3 regions of the Streptomyces sp. NPDC012466 genome follow, and region 2 is predicted to be linked to each of the others. Evidence: riboswitches for the same ligand, from Rfam matches in the RefSeq annotation. Region 2 holds a riboswitch; each other region holds the start of a gene.
The links. Region 2 has a riboswitch for thiamine pyrophosphate ahead of thiO (glycine oxidase ThiO). Riboswitches for the same ligand answer to the same signal wherever they lie in the genome.
Positions count from the first base shown of each region.

Region 1 (6,121 bases), on a different contig from region 2:
GAACATCAGCCCGACGCCCCGCTTGTGCGCGGGCACGCCCGCCTGGTCGCGCCCGTCGAGCACCACCCGCCCGGAGTCCAGGGGTTGCAGCCCGGCCACCGCCCGCAGCAGGGTCGACTTGCCGCTGCCGCTGGGGCCGAGCACACACACGACCTCGTGCTCGGCGACCTCCAGATCGACGGCGTCCAGCACGGCACGCCCTCCGAAGCGAACCGTCGCCCCCCGCAGAGCCAGCAGCATCAGAACTCCCCCGTCCGGTCCGTGCGGAGCCTCTCCAGCACCAGCAGGGCCACGGCGCACACCACCATCAGAATCGTCGAAAGGGCCATCGCCTGACCGTAGTTGAGGTCCCCGGGCCGCCCCAGCAGCCGGGCCACGGCCACCGGCAGCGTCGGCCGGTCGGGCCGTGCGATGAACACCGTCGCGCCGAACTCCCCGAGCGACACGGCGAAGGCGAACCCGGCCGCGATCAGCAGCGCCCGCCGCACCATCGGCAGGTCCACCTCCCGCCACACCCGCCAGGGCGAGGCCCCGAGCACGGAAGCCGCCTCCCGCAGCCGCACGTCCACCGCCCGCAGCACGGGCAGCATGGTCCGCACCACGAACGGCACCCCGACCAGCGCCTGCGCGAGCGGCACCAGGATCCAGGAGGACCTGAGGTCCAGCGGCGGCTCGTCGAGGGAGATCAGGAACCCGAAGCCGACGGTCACCGCGGACACCCCGAGCGGCAGCATCAGCAGCGCGTCGAAGCCTCGCACGAACCGCCCGGCGTCCCGGCGGGTGAGCGCGACCGCGGCGAGACCGCCGATCACCACGGCGATGAGCGTGGCGGCGACGGCGTACGACAGGCTGTTGCCGATCGCCTCGATCGGCGGGACCAGGAACACTCCCCCGTCCTCGCGGGTCAGCGCCCGGTAGTAGCCGAAGTCCGGCGCATCCAGAGACCGCTGCACCAGCACGGCCAGCGGGAGCACGAGCAGCAAGGCGACGGTGCCGAGCACCCCGCCGAGCATCGCCCACTGCCCCGCGCCACGGGGCCGGCGCGCGGTCGCGGACGCGTCCACCAGCCGCAGCGCGGTCTCCCGCCGTCGCACGGTCCAGGCGTGCACCGCGAGGATCGCGCCCACCGCCACGAACTGGATCATGGTCAGCACGGCCGCGGTGGACAGGTCGAAGATCTCGGACGTCTGCCGGTAGATCTCCACCTCCAGGGTGGAGAAGGTGGGCCCGCCGAGGATCTGCACAACGCCGAAGGAGGTGAAGGTGAACAGGAAGACCATGAGCGCGGCGGCGGCCACGGCCGGGGCGAGCGCGGGCAGGGTGACCTGCCGCCAGGCCTTCAGCGGGGACGCCCCGAGCATCCGTGCGGCCTCCTCCTGCCGGGGGTCGAGCTGCGCCCAGAGCCCTCCGACGGTGCGGACGACGACCGCGTAGTTGAAGAAGACGTGCGCGAGCAGGATCGCCCACACCGTGGTGTCCAGACGTACGCCCCACAGCTCGTCGAGCAGCCCGCCCCGCCCGACCAGCGCCAGGAACGCCGTACCGACGACGACCGTCGGCAGCACGAACGGGACGGTGACGACCGCCCTCAGGACCTGCTTGCCGGGGAAGTCGAAGCGCGCGAAGACGTACGCGCCGGGGAGCGCGACGAGCAACGTGAGCGCGGTGGAGACCACCGCCTGCCAGGTGGTGAACCACAGGACGTGCCGGACGTCGGACTGCGCCAGCACGTCCCCGATCCGCCCGAGGTGCCAGGTCCCGTCGGCCTTCAGGCCGCGCGCGACGATCGCGGCGACGGGATAGGCGAAGAAGACCGCGAAGAACGCGACGGGCACGGCCAGCAGACCGAACCGCGCCGCCGCGCCCCGCCGCCGAACGGCTACTTCAGTACGAGTGAGGTCCACGACTTGACCCACTGGTCGCGGTGGTCGGCGATCTTCGCCGCGTCCATGGTCTCGGGGTCCTTCGCCTGCGGCCCGTACTTCACGAACTCCGGGGGCACCTGGGCGCCCTCGCGTACCGGGTACACGAACATGTTCATGGGCATGTCCTGCTGGAACCGCTCGGTGAGCAGGAAGTCCAGGAACGCCTTGCCGCCCTTGGTGTTCTTCGCGTTGCTGAGCAGCCCCGCGTACTCGACCTGCCGGAAGCAGGTGCCCTCGGCGACCCCGGTCGGCGCCGTGCTCGGCTTCGGGTCGGCGAAGACGACCTCGGCGGGCGGCGAGGAGGCGTAGGACACGACGAGCGGCCGGTCGCCCTTGGCCTTCTTGCCGCCGGCCGAGCCGGAGAACTCCTCGTTGTAGGCCTGCTCCCAGCCGTCGACGACCTTCACACCGTTGGCCTTGAGCTTCTTCCAGTAGCTCTCCCAGCCGTCGTCGCCGTACTTGGCGGCCGTGCCGAGCAGGAAGCCGAGCCCGGGTGAGGAGGCGGAGGCGTTCTCGGTCACGAGCAGGTTCTTGTACTGCGGCTTGATCAGGTCGTCGAAGGTGCGCGGCGGCCGCAGCTTGTGGTCGGCGAAGTACTTCTTGTCGTAGTTGACGCAGATGTCGCCGGTGTCGATGGGCGTGACCCGGTGCTGCTCCTGGTCGACGCGGTACTCGGCCTTGATCCGGTCCGCACCCTTGGGCGCGTAGGACTGGAAGAGGCCGTTGTCGAGGGCGCGGGACAGCAGGGTGTTGTCGACGCCGAAGAAGACGTCGCCCTGCGGGTTGTCCTTGGTCAGGATGGCCTTGTTGACGGCCTGCCCGGCGTCGCCGTCCTTCAGGAAGTCGACCTTGTAACCGGACTGCTTCTCGAAGGCCGCGATGACGTCCTTGGACGCGGCCCACGAGTCGTGGCTGACGAGCGTCACGGTCTTGGAGTCGCCGGACCCCTGACCGCCGTCGGACGACCCGCACGCGGCGAGTGTGCCGGCCATGCCGAGCCCGACGACCGCCGCCGTCAGCCGCTTTGCGTTGATGCTCACTGGATTCCTCCTGGAGTGACCAGGAGAAGACGCGGCCCTGCCCGGGACTTCCGGGGTCCCGGGCAGGGCGCAACAGCTCGAGTGGTGACCGATCTCCCTACCCAGAATGACCTGGGCCAGGTTCGGAGGGTCTGCGGCCGTGTGCCGCACTCTCAGCGCTGTGGCGCTCCCCTGTCGGAATATGCAGATGTCGAATACGAGGGTGTGCTTACGACGGTCAGACTACCGTTCGGTGGCCGCCAGCTGACCACACGCCCCGTCGATCTCCTGACCACGGGTGTCCCGGACCGTCACCGGCACACCATGGGCGGCGATGGCCTCCACGAACGCCTTCTCGTCCTCGGGCCGGGAAGCCGTCCACTTCGACCCGGGCGTCGGGTTCAGCGGGATCAGGTTGACGTGCACCGGCCTGCCCTTGAGCATCCGGCCGAGCCGGTCACCACGCCACGCCTGGTCGTTGATGTCCCTGATCAGCGCGTACTCGATGGACAGCCGCCGGCCGGACTTGGCGCTGTACTCGAAGCCGGCGTCCAGCACCTCGCGGACCTTCCAGCGCGTGTTCACCGGCACGAGGGTGTCGCGCAGCTCGTCGTCGGGGGCGTGCAGCGAGATGGCGAGGCGGCACTTGAAGCCCTCGTCGGAGAACCGGTGGATGGCCGGCACGAGCCCGACCGTCGAGACGGTGATGCCGCGCTGCGAGAGGCCCACCCCGTCGGGCTCGGGGTCGGTGAGCCGCCGGATGGCGCCGGCGACCCGGTTGTAGTTGGCGAGCGGCTCACCCATGCCCATGAAGACGATGTTGCTGAGCCGCGCGGGACCGCCGGGGACCTCCCCGTCCCGCAGGGCCCGCATGCCGTCCACGATCTGGTGCACGATCTCGGCGGTGGACAGATTCCGGTCCAGACCGGCCTGCCCGGTCGCACAGAACGGGCAGTTCATCCCGCATCCGGCCTGCGAGCTGATGCACATGGTCACGCGGTCCGGGTAACGCATCAGCACGGACTCGACGAGTGTCCCGTCGAACAGCCGCCACAGCGTCTTGCGGGTGGTGCCCTGGTCGGTCGACAGATGCCGCACGACGGTCATCAGCTCGGGCAGCAGCGCTTCCTGCAGCCGCCCACGAGCACCGGCCGGAATGTCGGTCCACTGCTCCGGATCATGCGCGTACCGCGCGAAGTAGTGCTGCGAGAGCTGCTTGGCACGAAACGGCTTCTCCCCGACAGCGGCAACGGCCTCCTTGCGCTCGGCAGGAGTGAGATCGGCGAGATGCCGCGGCGGCTTCTTGGCTCCGCGCGGGGCGACGAAAGTGAGTTCTCCGGGCTTAGGCATGGCTGTACCAGTGTCGCAGATCGATTCATGTGACCCGCGGCCCCGGCCGGCGGAACCGAGTGTTCCTGCCCATACCGCAGGGCACGCGCGAGGGATGACGTCCTTCTACGCGGCATCGGTGCAGCTGGCGGAAAAGTGGCAGGGCCCCCCGTGGTTCAAGTGGGCCTTCCTCGGAGTGTGGGCCCTGTGCGGGGTGTTCGTCTTGTTCAAGCTGCGCCAGAACGGCTGGAAGTTCCCCCGGCGGCGCTGAGCGGAGCCGTCGGAGCCGCCGAGGGCGAAGCGCGTTACCCGCCCGTGTGCTCCAGCCGGTCCTTGAGGAGCTGCTCGTTGCGCGGGAGTTCCTTGCGGACCTGGGGGCGTACGACGAGCGGGACCATGACCTTGCCCATGCCGTGGCCCTCGAAGTGCATGTCGATCGTGACGTGCGAGCGGCGGCCCTGGTCGTAGGGTTCGACCTCTCCGTGCACGTGGGCACGGACGGGGCCGTCGACGCCGCGCATGCCCCAGCTGCGGGGCGGGTCGTACTCGGTGACCTCCATGGTCATCGGCATGACGCGGCGGCCGACGTGCCGGGTCACGCGGACCTTGGTGCCGACGCCGACGGGCCCCTCGTCGAGACGCTCCGCGGACACGGCGCTCAGCTGCCACTCCGGCATGCGCGAAGCGTCCATGACGTACTGGTAGACCTCCTCAGGCCGGCAGTCGACGTCGATGCTCTCTCGGATGATGGCCATGATGGCCTCCTTTGGGAGGTACATCTGCATCGTCCCACTTCGGCCCCGCGGGCGTCTTCCCGAGACGGCAGCGAGCCCCCGCCCGGCAGGGCAGGGGCTCGCCGACAGAGATCGCCTCAGCCGGACCCGACGAACAGCACGAGCAGCAGCCACACCACCGGAGCCGTGGGCAGCAGCGAGTCGAGCCGGTCCATGATGCCGCCGTGGCCCGGCAGCAGCGTGCCCATGTCCTTGATACCGAGGTCCCGCTTGATCATGGACTCGCCGAGGTCGCCGAGCGTGGCGGTGACCGCGACCGCGAGGCCCAGCACCAGACCCTGCCACCAGGCACCGTCGTCGATGAGGAACTGCGTGCACAGCGCCCCCGCGACCATGGCGAAGGAGACCGCGCCGAGCAGGCCCTCGCGGGTCTTGCCGGGGCTGATGCGCGGGGCGAGCTTGTGCCGGCCGAACCGCCAGCCGACGGCGTAGGCCCCGGTGTCGCTGACGACCGTGAGCAGCAGGAAGGTGAGCACCCGCTGCGGCCCGTCGTCCGCGGTCAGCATCATCGCCACGAACGTCGCGAGGAACGGCACGTAGAACGCCGCGAAGACGCCCGCGGTGACATCCCTCAGGTAGCCCTCGGGCGGTTCCGTCATGCGCCAGACCAGGACGGCCAGCGCCGTGAGCGCCATCGCCACCCACGCACCCTCGGCACCCCGGACGTACCCGGCGACGACCATCGCGGCACCGCCGAGCGCGAGCGGCACGAGGGGCGCCCGGATGCCCTTGCGTTCCTCCAGCCGCTTGGTCAGCTCCCACAGGCCCACCACGACGGCCACCGCTACGACGCCGACGAAGACGGCCTTGACGACGAACAGCGACGCGACGATCACCGCACCGAGCCCGACGCCGACCCCTATCGCGGCACTCAGGTCGCGACCCGCGCTCTTCTTCGGCGGCTTGGGCGCCGGCTGCGAGGCGTCGGGCATGGGCTCCGGATTCGTGTCGTTTCGGACCGGTGGGCCGCTCAGTCGAGCAGCCCCCCGGTCGTCATCCTGGTTTCCGCCGAATTCGGTCACGTCGGGCACGATGGGCATGGGGCGAGTCTGAG
Region 1 is NZ_JBIBEQ010000009.1:97,628-103,748, forward strand. It holds gene ACFY9E_RS30385 (ATP-binding cassette domain-containing protein) at 1-240, opposite strand, end outside; gene ACFY9E_RS30390 (ABC transporter permease subunit) at 240-1,841, opposite strand; gene ACFY9E_RS30395 (thiamine ABC transporter substrate-binding protein) at 1,880-2,917, opposite strand; TPP riboswitch at 3,042-3,148, opposite strand; gene rlmN (23S rRNA (adenine(2503)-C(2))-methyltransferase RlmN) at 3,188-4,294, opposite strand; gene ACFY9E_RS30405 (hypothetical protein) at 4,389-4,544, shown strand; gene ACFY9E_RS30410 (SRPBCC family protein) at 4,579-5,028, opposite strand; gene ACFY9E_RS30415 (phosphatidate cytidylyltransferase) at 5,145-6,121, opposite strand, start outside.
Region 1: linked by a shared signal. The riboswitch ahead of ACFY9E_RS30395 (thiamine ABC transporter substrate-binding protein) and the one ahead of thiO (glycine oxidase ThiO) in region 2 are both predicted to bind thiamine pyrophosphate.

Region 2 (6,121 bases):
GCATGTCGCGGACGGTGCGCGCGTGGTCCGACCTGATGGATGCGGTGCCGAGGGCCATACCGGCAGGTTAGCCAGGGGCGGTCGGTCCCCCAACCGGGGACCGACATTTGCCCGGATTGTCCACTTGTTGTCCATCCCTTGGACAAACCGTCCCGACTACTGTCCCCGCAGCCGCTTCGCGAACTCGGCCGCCGCGGCCCCCGGGTCGTCGGCCTCGGTGATCGCCCGGACGACGACGACCCGCCGGGCGCCGGCTGCCAGGACCTGGTCGAGGTTGCCGAGGTCGATGCCGCCGATGGCGAACCAGGGGCGGTCGGTGCCGAGGGCGGCGGTGGAGCGGACGAGATCCAGGCCGGGGGCGTGGCGGCCGGGCTTGGTGGGGGTCGGCCAGCACGGGCCGGTGCAGAAGTAGTCCACGCCCTGCTGGACGGCGGCCGCGGCGGCCTCGGACTCGGCGTGGGTGGAGCGGCCGATCAGGATGTCGTCGCCGAGGAGCGCGCGGGCCGCGGGGACCGGGAGATCGCCCTGGCCGAGGTGCAGGACGTCGGAGCCGGCGGCGTGGGCGACGTCCGCACGGTCGTTGACCGCGAGGAGCTTGCCGTGCCGGGCACAGGCGTCGGCGAAGACGGCCAGGTGCTCCAGCTCCTCGCCCGCCTCCATGCCCTTGTCGCGCAACTGCACGATGTCGACCCCGCCGGCCAGCACGGCGTCGAGGAACTCCCCGAGGTCGCCCTGCCGCTTGCGCGCGTCGGTGCAGAGGTAGACGCGGGCGTCGGCGAGCTGGGCCCGTGCGGTGGCGGCGGTGCCGGTCATGCGTGTCCCCCAGGGTGTCGATGGCGTGCGGGCGTGGCCGGCCCGTACGCGCGTCAGCGGCATGCGGGTGCGTCCGCCCGGGTGCCGGCGGGGCGGGGCGCGGGAGCGTCCCCGCCCGGCACGGGTGTCCCGCGGCGAACGCCCCGGGCACCTTACGCCCGCCCCGGCCCGGCCGGGTACGCCCACGCCCCGGACGGGCGCGAGCCGCCCCCGGGCCGTGACCCCTGGGCCACGGCCCCCACGTCGGGCGGTTGTTCAGGCCCGGCCCCGCTCACACGGCACCGGACGGTTGTCCGTCGCGGCCCGGGTCAGACCGCGAGCGCCTGGGCGCGGCGCTTCACCTCCGTGCCGCGATTCTCGCTGAGCGCCTGCGCGGGGGTGCCGGGCAGGCTGGGGTCCGGGGTGAAGAGCCACTCCAGCATCTCTTCGTCCGTGAAGCCGTCGTCCCGCAGGAGCGTCAAGGTCCCGGACAGGCCCTTGACGACCTTGTCCCCGTCGATGAAGGCGGCGGGGACGTGCAGCGCGCGGTTCTCACCGCGGCGTACGGCGATGAGCTGGCCGTCCTTGACCAGCTGCCGCACACGCGTCACCTCGACACCGAACTGTTCGGCGATGTCGGGGAGGGTGAGCCAGGCGGGGACGAGAGCATCGATCTTTGCGTCAATCTCGGTCACGGAAACAAGCCTGCCATTCGCCACTGACAGTCGGAAGTCGGCCCCGTCCACCCGGGCGGACGCGCCGGGTCCGGCAGCGCCGCCCCCGGCCCCGCGCAACGGCCCCGGCGCCTACGCCGTCGCGGCCTTCAGGGGCCTGGCCGGATCCGCCAGCAGTACCGGATTCATCTGCGCGCCCGACTCGATCAGGCGTCGGCCCTGTGCCAGGTCCCGCGGCCGGCCGACCGCCAGCAGCGCGACCAGCCGTTCACCGCGCAGCCAGCACACCGTCCAGGCCGGTCCGGAGGGGTCGCCCCGCCACAGGGTCGTGTCCGCGGCGGCGTGGTGCCCGGCGTACTGGACGAAGCGCCCGAACTGCTCGGACCAGAAGTAGGGCACCGGGTCGTACACCGCCGGTGTCTCCCCCGTGGCCCGGCCGGCGATGTTCGCGGCGACCGTGCGCGGCCCCTGGAGGGCGTTGTCCCAGTGGTGGACCAGCAGGCGCTCGCCGTAGCGCCCGGAGGGGAAGGAGGCGCAGTCGCCGACCGCGTACACGTCCGGTACGGACGTGCGCAGATGCTCGTCGGCCAGGATCTCGGTGTGGGCGCCGAGCGCGATGCCGGAGCCGGCCAGCCAGGCCGTGGCGGGGCGGGCGCCGATGCCGACGACGACCGCGCCCGCGGGCAGCCGTGTGCCGTCGTCGAGGAGCACGGCGCCCGGCTCGACGCGCTCCACGCGCGCGTGCGTCCGCAGTACGGCGCCCGCGTCGGCGTACCAGCCGGCCATCGGGGCGGCGACCTCGGCGGGCAGCGCCCCGGCGAGCGGCCGTTCGGCGGCCTCCACGACGGTCACCGCGCAGCCCGCCTCGCGCGCGGCGGTGGCGAACTCCGCGCCGATCCAGCCCGCGCCGACGACCACGATGTCGTGCCGGCGGGCCAGTACCGGGCGCAGCCGCTCGGCGTCGTCGAGGGTGCGCAGCAGATGCACGCCGGGCACGCCCTCCGCGCCGGGCAGCCGGACCGGTTCGGCGCCGGTCGCGACGACCAGGACGTCGTAGGGCACGGGCCCGTCCTCGGTGTCCAGCTCGTGGTCGGCGGGGCGCAGGCCCAGCACCTCGCAGCCGAGCCGCAGTTCGATGCCGAGGGCTTCGAAGTCGACGTCGAAGGCCGAGCCCTCGGACTTGCCGAGCAGGACGGCCTTGGACAACGGCGGCCGGTCGTAGGGCTGGTGGGGCTCGGCGCCGATCAGGATCACATCGCCGGGGAAGCCCTGCTCGCGCAGTGCGACGGCGGTCTGCACCCCGGCCATGCCCGCGCCCGCCACGACAACGCGCCGGGGCGCGGACGAACCTGGTTCCTGCGTCTGCTCGCTCACCTGATCACCATAGACACCTGACGGATGGTCAGTCAGTGCTCATGCGCCGTGACCTGCTCCACAACGCTCGTGCCGTCGCCCCGCTGGGACTCCCACTCCCAGGTCTCCTCCAGCCGCACCCGCCCGTCGGGCAGCTCCACGACCGCCGAGACGCAGTGCCCCGAGGACGTGGTGCCGTCCCGCTTGAGCTGGACGTACCGGAAGTCCAGCCGGTCACCTTCCCGGGTACCCACGAGATGCCCCCGTACGACGTCGCCGCCGCTGTACTCGGCCCAGATCTCGCCCTGCCGCTCGTGGTACGTGAACCGGGTGCGGGTGCCCACCTGACCTGGTGCCTGGTCGGCGACCGGGGCGAGGACGAGACCGTCGAGGGATCGGGCCATGGGCGGAGGCTCCCTTACTGCGGCATGCGGCATCGGGCTAGGGTGGCCAACGTAAAGCACTCGCGGGAGCCCGGACGCACCGGGCTGAGAGGGAGGCTGGCGGCCTCCGACCGTACGAACCTGATCCGGGTCATGCCGGCGAAGGGAGGGGCTGGACGCCCATGTCGCCTACGTCCACCACATCAGACGTCCTGGTCATCGGGGGCGGGATCATCGGCCTGGTGACGGCCTGGCGGGCCGCGCAACGCGGGTTCGCCACCGCCGTCGTGGACCCCGAGCCGGGCGGCGGAGCCGCACAGGTGGCGGCCGGCATGCTGGCCGCCGTCACGGAACTGCACTACGGCGAGCAGACCCTGCTCGGCCTGAACCTCGCCTCCGCCCGGCGCTACCCGGACTTCGCCGCCGAGCTCACCGAGCTGACCGGCCAGGACCTCGGCTACCGCCGCTGCGGCACGCTCGCCGTGGCCCTGGACGCCGACGACCGGGCCCACCTGCGCGAACTGCACGCCCTTCAGCAGCAGTCGGGGCTGGACTCGCAGTGGCTGTCGGGGCGCGAGTGCCGGCGCCTGGAGCCGATGCTCGCGCCGGGCGTGCGCGGCGGGCTCCGGGTCGACGGTGATCACCAGATCGACCCGCGGCGGCTGGCCGGGGCCCTGGTGGCCGCGTGCGAGCGGGCGGGCGTGGTCTTCCACCGGGCGTGGGCGGAGCGGCTGACCGTCGTACGGGACCGGGCCGCGGGTGTCGTCCTGGCCGACGGGAGCGCGCCGGCCGCCGGGCAGGTGGTGCTCGCCGGGGGCAGCCTCAGTGGGCGGCTCGCGGGTGTCCCGCAAGATGTGCTGCCTCCCGTGCGCCCGGTGAAGGGGCAGGTCGTGCGGTTGACGATGCCGCACCGGCACGGGCTGTTCCTGAGCCGGACGGTGCGCGCGGTGGTGCGCGGCAGCCACGTCTACCTGGTGCCGCGCGCGAGCGGCGAACTCGTCATCGGGGCGACCAGCGAGGAGCTGGGCTGGGACACCACCGTGACCGCGGGCGGCGTCTACGAGCTGCTGCGGGACGCGCACGAACTGGTCCCCGGCATCACCGAACTGCCGCTCACCGAGACCCGGGCCGGGCTGCGCCCCGGCTCCCCCGACAACGCGCCGCTGCTCGGCCCGACCGGCCTGGAGGGTCTGTCGCTGGCCACCGGGCACTACCGCAACGGCGTCCTGCTCACGCCGGTGACCGGCGACGCCCTGGCGCACGTCCTGGCGACGGGCGAACTCCCCGAGGAGGCCCGGCCCTTCACGCCGAAGCGCTTCAGCCCCGCCACCGCACTCACGGAGCAGCCCGTATGAACATCTCCGTCAACGGGGAGCCCCGGGACGTCCGGCCCGGCACGGCTCTCGACACCGTCGTGAGGTCGCTCACCGCCTCGTCCTCGGGCGTGGCCGCCGCCCTCAACGAAACCGTCGTCCCGCGCATCGAGTGGCCCTCCACGCCCCTGGCCGAGGGAGACCGCGTGGAAGTCCTCACCGCCGTCCAAGGAGGCTGACCATGGCCGACGATCCGTTTGTCCTCGGTGGCACGTCCTTCACGTCCCGCCTGATCATGGGCACGGGCGGGGCGCCCAGTCTCGATGTCCTGGAGCGGTCGCTGGTGGCGTCCGGGACGGAGCTGACGACCGTCGCGATGCGCCGCGTGAACGCCTCGGTGCACGGCTCGGTGCTGTCCGTCCTGGACAAGCTCGGCATCCGGGTGCTGCCCAACACGGCGGGCTGCTTCACCGCCGGGGAGGCCGTCCTCACGGCCCGCCTCGCGCGCGAGGCCCTCGGCACCGACCTGATCAAGCTGGAGGTCATCGCCGACGAGCGCACCCTGCTGCCGGATCCGATCGAACTGCTGGACGCGGCCGAGACCCTGGTCGACGACGGGTTCACGGTGCTGCCGTACACCAACGACGACCCGGTGCTGGCACGGAAGCTGGAGGACGTCGGCTGCGCGGCGATCATGCCGCTGGGCTCGCCGATCGGCTCCGGGCTCGGGATCCGCAACCCGCACAACTTCCAGCTGATCGTGGAGCACGCGCGCGTGCCGGTGATCCTGGACGCGGGCGCGGGGACGGCCTCGGACGCGGCGCTGGCGATGGAGCTGGGGTGTGCGGGTGTGATGCTCGCCTCGGCGGTGACACGGGCGCAGGAGCCCGTGCTGATGGCCGACGCGATGCGGCACGCCGTGGAGGCGGGGCGGCTGGCGTACCGGGCGGGGCGGATCCCCCGGCGGCACTTCGCGCAGGCGTCGTCTCCGGTGGAGGGGAGGGCCGCGCTGGATCCGGAACGGCCCGCTTTCCGGTAGCCGGCGGGGCACACGTCACAGGTCGGCTGCAGTCCCGCCTCGAAATCCGGCGGGGGGACGGGGCCGTCGGTGGTGACTCGTACACTCGCCTGCGTGGACACGACCCTTCAGGACCCCTTGGTCGGGCAGGTGCTCGACGGCCGGTATCGCGTCGACGCGCGGATCGCGGTCGGCGGGATGGCCACGGTCTACCGGGCCGTGGACACCCGGCTCGACCGGGTCCTCGCGCTCAAGGTGATGCACCCCTCGCTCGCGGTCGACGCCTCGTTCGTCGAGCGGTTCATCCGCGAGGCGAAGTCCGTGGCCCGGCTGGCGCACCCGAACGTGGTGCAGGTCTTCGACCAGGGCGCCGACGGCTCGTACGTGTACCTGGCGATGGAGTACGTCGCGGGCTGCACCCTGCGGGACGTGCTGCGCGAGCGCGGGGCCCTGCAGCCGCGGGCCGCCCTGGACATCCTGGAGCCGGTGCTGGCCGCGCTGGGCGCCGCGCACCGCGCCGGGTTCGTGCACCGCGACATGAAGCCGGAGAACGTCCTGATAGGGGACGACGGCCGGGTCAAGGTCGCC
Region 2 is NZ_JBIBEQ010000010.1:264,837-270,957, forward strand. It holds gene metF (methylenetetrahydrofolate reductase [NAD(P)H]) at 1-58, opposite strand, end outside; gene thiE (thiamine phosphate synthase) at 157-813, opposite strand; gene ACFY9E_RS32610 (Rv2175c family DNA-binding protein) at 1,122-1,487, opposite strand; gene ACFY9E_RS32615 (FAD-dependent oxidoreductase) at 1,599-2,840, opposite strand; gene ACFY9E_RS32620 (hypothetical protein) at 2,873-3,223, opposite strand; TPP riboswitch at 3,276-3,387, shown strand; gene thiO (glycine oxidase ThiO) at 3,385-4,557, shown strand; gene thiS (sulfur carrier protein ThiS) at 4,554-4,754, shown strand; gene ACFY9E_RS32635 (thiazole synthase) at 4,757-5,554, shown strand; gene pknB (Stk1 family PASTA domain-containing Ser/Thr kinase) at 5,648-6,121, shown strand, end outside.

Region 3 (6,121 bases), on a different contig from region 2:
TTCCGCGACGAGGGCGGCGCGGACGCCGTGCGCCGCCTGCTCGATACGTACGGGGGCACCCGGATCGTTCACGGCCACAGCCCGATCCCGTACCTGCTGGGTGAGGTCGGTGCCGAGGACGACGAGGACAACAGTGACCCGGTCATCGAGGGACCGCACGTCTACGCCGACGGACTCGCCATCGCGATGGACGGCGGCGTGACCATGGCCGGAAAGCTGCTGGTCCAGCAACTGCCGCTGGAGGCGTGAACGTTCACCGGGCAGGCACCCCCGGTCGGAGGACCGGGCCGGTGAGGGGCCAATTTCGGTAAACCCCCTGTCACCGCATACCGTCACCGCTCTACCATCGGCTTATCCGTAGCAGGCTCCCCTCCGTTTCTGCCCGACGGCTCGTCAGCATGCCGAGCCCCAAGCCCTACGGAGCATCGGGGGATGCACATGAACAGCGTTCCGCAGCACCTGCTGAGCGAGGACCGCCAGGAATACGAGCGGATCCTCGATGAGGCGCTGCGCTCCGCACCACACCGTCCCGACCTGGCCGCTGTCGGACAGCGGCTCAACCCCGAACAGCTGCGCACCATGGCGCTGAACGCCACCGCGCTCATCACGGCCGCCGCGTCGGCCGAATACCAGCACTACGTCAAGGTGCGCGACGAACTGCGTCAACCGGCGTCGTCCGCTTCGCCGGCCGTGCACGAGTCCGGTTCCTCCGAGCCGGGCGCGGGCGCCTCGGGGCTCGCCGCCAGCATGGGAGTCGCCGACGCCGCCGGCGCGGGCGCCGTCGCCGTCGTCGCCGTCCTCGCACCCGTCCTGGCCGGTACCGCTGCGGCGATCTTCCTGCTCGTCGGCTACATCCTGCAGATGCTCGACCCCGAGCAGGGGTTCGCCCGGACCATGCTCACCACGGGCTGGGTGTTCGGCGCCGTGACCGCGGTCGCGATCCTCGTCGCCGCGGTGGGACTGCTGCTCACCGCCCTGCGCAACAAGCCCACGGCCGAAAGCGGGCCGTACGGCGCATTGCAGGGGGAGGTGGCCCAGGCCAGGGCGGCCTGGCACGAGGCGCTGCTGGAACGCGGGATCCTGCCCTTCCTGCGCGAAGCACTCGTCGACCCCGGCGCGACCGCCGCACTGCACCCCACGCCCTCGTCCACCCCGGTCAGTCGCATGCCGCACCTCGGCTACGACCGCCCGGGGTTCACCAGCCCGGACGACGGCGACCGCGGTTCGCGCCCCAGCTTCAGCAGTCCGGACTACACCAGCCCGGACTTCGGAGGCCCGGAGCACCAGCCGGAGTAGCCGTCGGATCCCGTCCGAGCAGGCGCCTCCCACAGGCCGGGGGACCATCGGCCCCCGGGCCTGTGCGCGGCCGGTCAGTCCGCGATGGGCAGATACACGCGGTTCCCGCTCGCCGCGAACTCCTTCGACTTGAGGGCCATGCCCTCCTCGATCTCGGTCCGTGTGCCGCCGTGTTCACGGCGGATGTCCTGCGAGATCTTCATGCTGCAGAACTTGGGACCGCACATCGAGCAGAAGTGGGCCGTCTTGGCCGGTTCCGCGGGCAGGGTCTCGTCGTGGAACTCCCGTGCCGTGTCCGGGTCGAGGGCCAGGTTGAACTGGTCCTCCCACCGGAACTCGAAACGGGCGTCGGACAACGCGTCGTCCCACTCCTGCGCACCCGGGTGGCCCTTGGCGAGGTCGGCTGCGTGGGCAGCGATCTTGTAGGTGATGACGCCGGTCTTCACGTCGTCGCGGTTCGGCAGGCCCAGGTGCTCCTTGGGCGTGACGTAACACAGCATCGCCGTGCCCCACCAGGCGATCATCGCGGCACCGATGCCGGAAGTGATGTGGTCGTACGCCGGGGCGACGTCCGTGGTCAGCGGGCCGAGCGTATAGAACGGAGCTTCATCGCAGATCTCCTGCTGAAGGTCGATGTTCTCCTTGATCTTGTGCATCGGGACATGGCCCGGGCCCTCGATCATGGTCTGCACGTTGAAACGCTTCGCGATCCGGTTGAGTTCCCCGAGCGTGCGCAACTCCGCGAACTGGGCCTCGTCGTTGGCGTCCGCGATCGATCCGGGCCTGAGACCGTCGCCGAGCGAGTACGTGACGTCGTACGCGGCGAGGATCTCGCAGAGCTCCTCGAAGTTCTCGTACAGGAACGACTCCTTGTGGTGCGCGAGGCACCAGGCGGCCATGATCGAGCCGCCGCGGGAGACGATGCCGGTCTTGCGGTTCGCCGTCAGCGGCACGTACGCCAAGCGCACGCCCGCGTGGACCGTCATGTAGTCCACGCCCTGCTCGGCCTGTTCGATGACCGTGTCCTTGTAGATCTCCCAGGTCAGCTCCTCGGCCCGGCCGTCGACCTTCTCCAGAGCCTGGTAGAGCGGCACGGTGCCGATCGGGACGGGAGAGTTGCGCAGCACCCACTCGCGCGTGGTGTGGATGTTGCGGCCGGTGGACAGGTCCATCACCGTGTCGGCGCCCCAGCGGGTCGCCCAGGTCATCTTCTCGACCTCCTCCTCGATGGAGGACGTCACGGCCGAGTTGCCGATGTTGGCATTGACCTTCACCAGGAACCGCTTGCCGATGATCATCGGCTCGATCTCCGGGTGGTTCACGTTGGCCGGCAGCACGGCCCGGCCCGCGGCGATCTCGTCCCGCACGACCTCGGGCGCCACGTTCTCCCGGATGGCCACGTACTCCATCTCGGGCGTGATCTCGCCGCGCCGGGCGTACGCGAGCTGCGTGACCGCCTGTCCCTCCCTGCCCCGGCGGGGCTGGCGCGGCCGGCCGGGGAAGACGGCGTCCAGGTTACGAAGGCCGCCGCGGGGCGAGGTGTGCTTGATGCCGTCGTCCTCGGGACGGACGGGGCGGCCCGCGTACTCCTCCGTGTCGCCGCGGGCGATGATCCAGTTCTCGCGCAGCGGCGACAGGCCCCTGCGGACGTCGGTGTCGACGAGTGGATCGGTGTACGGGCCCGACGTGTCGTACAGCGTGACCGACTGGCCGTTGGTGAGGTGCACCTGACGGACCGGCACGCGCAGGTCAGGGCGAGAGCCCTCGACATACGCCTTGTGCCAGCCGATGGACTTCCCGGCCTCCTCGGACTTCTCGTCCTGAACGGAGGCAGGCGTGCGTGCGTCCTTGCTGGTCATGAGACCTACTCCCTACGCCGGCATTACCCGGTAACAGGTTCGGCGGTCGACGCAGCGGCTTCCGTCCGGCGACGTTCCGTGTGAAACATCACTCGACTCCGGCGATGTTTCATGTGAAACATCGCTGGGACGGAGGTCAGCGCCCTCTCAGCCCGGTGCTCCGAGCTCCCGCGTGTACAAAAGGTGCCTCCACGCTAGCGGCAATTCTGGCGCGGTGAACAGAGGGCCCCCCTCGTTCTTGCGATGATCGGTCGGTGACCACGACGCAGCGTCCCCCCTACCCCCCACCCGAGTCGCCCCGCGGATCCGGCGCCGGAAACGGCAACGGCCGTGGTGACGGCCATGACGGCGCCGCCGGGGCCCGGCAGGAGCAGGCTCAGGGACAGGGCCTTGGGCCTGGCTACGGGCGCGGCGGGAGCTTCGGCCCGGGAGGCGGCGGTGAGCGTGGTTCCGGCTCCGGCGGTGGATACGGCTCGGGCTTCGGCGGCGGGTACGGATCGGACTCCGGCGATGAGTACGGCTCGGGCTCCGGCGGCGGGTACGACTCCGGTCCTGGCCGTGAGTACGGTTCTCGTCCCGGCGGAGAGTACGGGCCGGGCTCCGGCGGCGGCCCGGGTGCCGGTTCTTCCGGTGGCGGCCACGGTGGCCCCACCGGCGGGCAGGGCTCCGGCCCCGGCGGCGGGCAGGGCTCCGGCCCCGGCGGCGGGCGCGGTTCCGGGCCTGGCAGAGGTGACAGGAACGGCCACGGTGGGGGCAACGACCACGGTGGGGGCGACGGACACGGCCACGGCCCCGGCTCCGCACCGGGGGGCGGCCATGGTCATTCCCACAGTCACAACCACGGTCCGGCGACGCCCGTTTCCCTGCATCTGCGCAAGGTCATCGCGGCGGTCCTGATCCCGTTCGCCGTGGCAGTGCTGGTCGGTCTCGCCGTGCTGTGGCCGGGCGGCGCCCCGTCGCACGAACGCACCGGCGTCGGCTTCGACCGGCAGACGCAGGAGGCCACGGTCACCAAGGTGGTCGAGGTGAGCTGCAAGGAGGCCGGCGCCTCGGGCGTTCCGCCGACCGGCGACACCTCCACCGCGGAGGGTTCCTCGGCGGTGCAGGAGGAGAAGGGCACCTGTAAGAGGGCCACGATCCGGGTCGACAGCGGCAACGACAAGGGCCGTACGTTCACCGAGATCGTCCAGCCGGACCAGTCCCGCCAGTTGCACGAGGGCCAGGAGGTCGTGGTCGCCTACGAGCCCTCCGCGCCGAAGGACCTCCAGTACTCGGTCACCGACATCAACCGCCGTCTGCCCCTGGGGCTGCTCGCCGGCATCTTCGCACTCGCCGTCGTGGTCGTCGGGCGGTTGCGAGGTGTCATGGCCCTGGTGGCGCTGGCCATGAGCTTCCTGGTGCTGAACTTCTTCATCCTGCCGGCGATCCTGCAGGGCTCGAATCCCCTGATCGTGGCGGTGGTGGGGGCGAGCGCCATCATGCTCATCGCCCTGTACCTGTGTCACGGCCTGTCCGCCCGGACATCCGTGGCGGTGCTCGGCACACTCATCTCCCTGCTGCTCATCGGCATCCTCGGCTCGGTGTTCATCGACTGGGCCGCGCTCACCGGCAACACCGACGACAACACCGGCCTCATCCACGGCCTCTATCCGACGATCGACATGAGTGGTCTGCTGCTGGCCGGCATCATCATCGGCTCGCTGGGCGTACTCGACGACGTGACGGTCACCCAGACCTCGGCGGTCTGGGAACTGCACGAGGCCAACCCGTCGATGGGCTGGCGCGGGCTCTACCGCGCGGGCATCCGGATCGGCCGCGACCACATCGCCTCGGTCGTCAACACACTCGTCCTCGCCTACGCGGGCGCGGCGCTGCCGCTGCTGCTGCTGTTCTCGATCGCGCAGAGCAGTGTGGGGACGGTCGCCAACAGCGAACTGGTGGCCGAGGAGATCGTGCGCACGCTGGTCGGTTCGATCGGCCTGGTCGCCTCGGTGCCGGTCACCACGGCCCTGGCGGCGCTGGTGGTCTCGGCCGACCGCCCGGGAGCGGAGCCCGCCGCGGAGGCCGCCTCAACGGCCCCGGCGCGCGGGGGGAGGGGCCGGCGCCGCAAGCGCTGACTCCTCTGCGCCTGCCGCAGGTGGCCCGGGCCTGGGCGGAACCCCGCGAAGGCCTCGGGCAGCGGGGGAAGAGGCCCTGCGCTCAGACCCCGTTGCGGGCTGCGGCCTCGGGGCGCCTGGGCCCCGGGCGCCTCGGCCTCGGCCGCTTCCCGTGCCGCCGGCGGCTCAGCCGTGTCCCGCGCTTCCGGCGCCTCCACCACACCCGCCTGCACCACCTCCGGCGGCGGAAGCGTCCGCCCTACCGCGAGAAGATCGCCCGGTCATACGACCATCGCAGGAAGAAGCGTTCCTGCATGGCTCGGCGGCATCCGGTGAAGCGTTCCTCCACCGTGCCGCCGGGCCCATGCCTCAACCAGCGCTCTGCTCGGCGAGGATGCGGTCCAGGGCCTCGTCCAGGTGGGCGTCGAAGTCGGCGAGCGAGCCCTCCTGGCCCAGCGGCACCAACTTGTCCGTACGGTCGAGGAAAGCGACGAGCGGTGCCGTCGACGACCGGAACAACGCCTGGTCGCTGCCCACCTGAAGCCTGATCAACACCTCGCCCAGCGCGTCGGGTTCGACGGGCGTGACCCGCACATCGCCCTCCCCGCACGGCCGGCCGACCCCGTCGATCAGCAACTCCCGCCCGAAAGCCCACGTCACGGGGGCATCACCGGGCAAATGGAACGTCAGCCGGACGGCATAGGGATCACTGGACTCATAGCGCAGCTCCACCGGAATGCGGAAGGAGAGCTCCTCGGACACGAGAAAGCTCATCATGACCTCTGCTTGCACGGACTCGCGCATCGATAACCCCGTCATTCGCCGTGACTGGCCGGGAACGAACCTCTGACACTTGGTGGAATCTTGCTG
Region 3 is NZ_JBIBEQ010000003.1:183,834-189,954, forward strand. It holds gene ACFY9E_RS13205 (metallophosphoesterase) at 1-249, shown strand, start outside; gene ACFY9E_RS13210 (hypothetical protein) at 433-1,296, shown strand; gene thiC (phosphomethylpyrimidine synthase ThiC) at 1,371-3,155, opposite strand; TPP riboswitch at 3,148-3,337, opposite strand; gene ACFY9E_RS13220 (YibE/F family protein) at 4,064-5,272, shown strand; gene ACFY9E_RS13225 (SsgA family sporulation/cell division regulator) at 5,621-6,055, opposite strand.
Region 3: linked by a shared signal. The riboswitch ahead of thiC (phosphomethylpyrimidine synthase ThiC) and the one ahead of thiO (glycine oxidase ThiO) in region 2 are both predicted to bind thiamine pyrophosphate.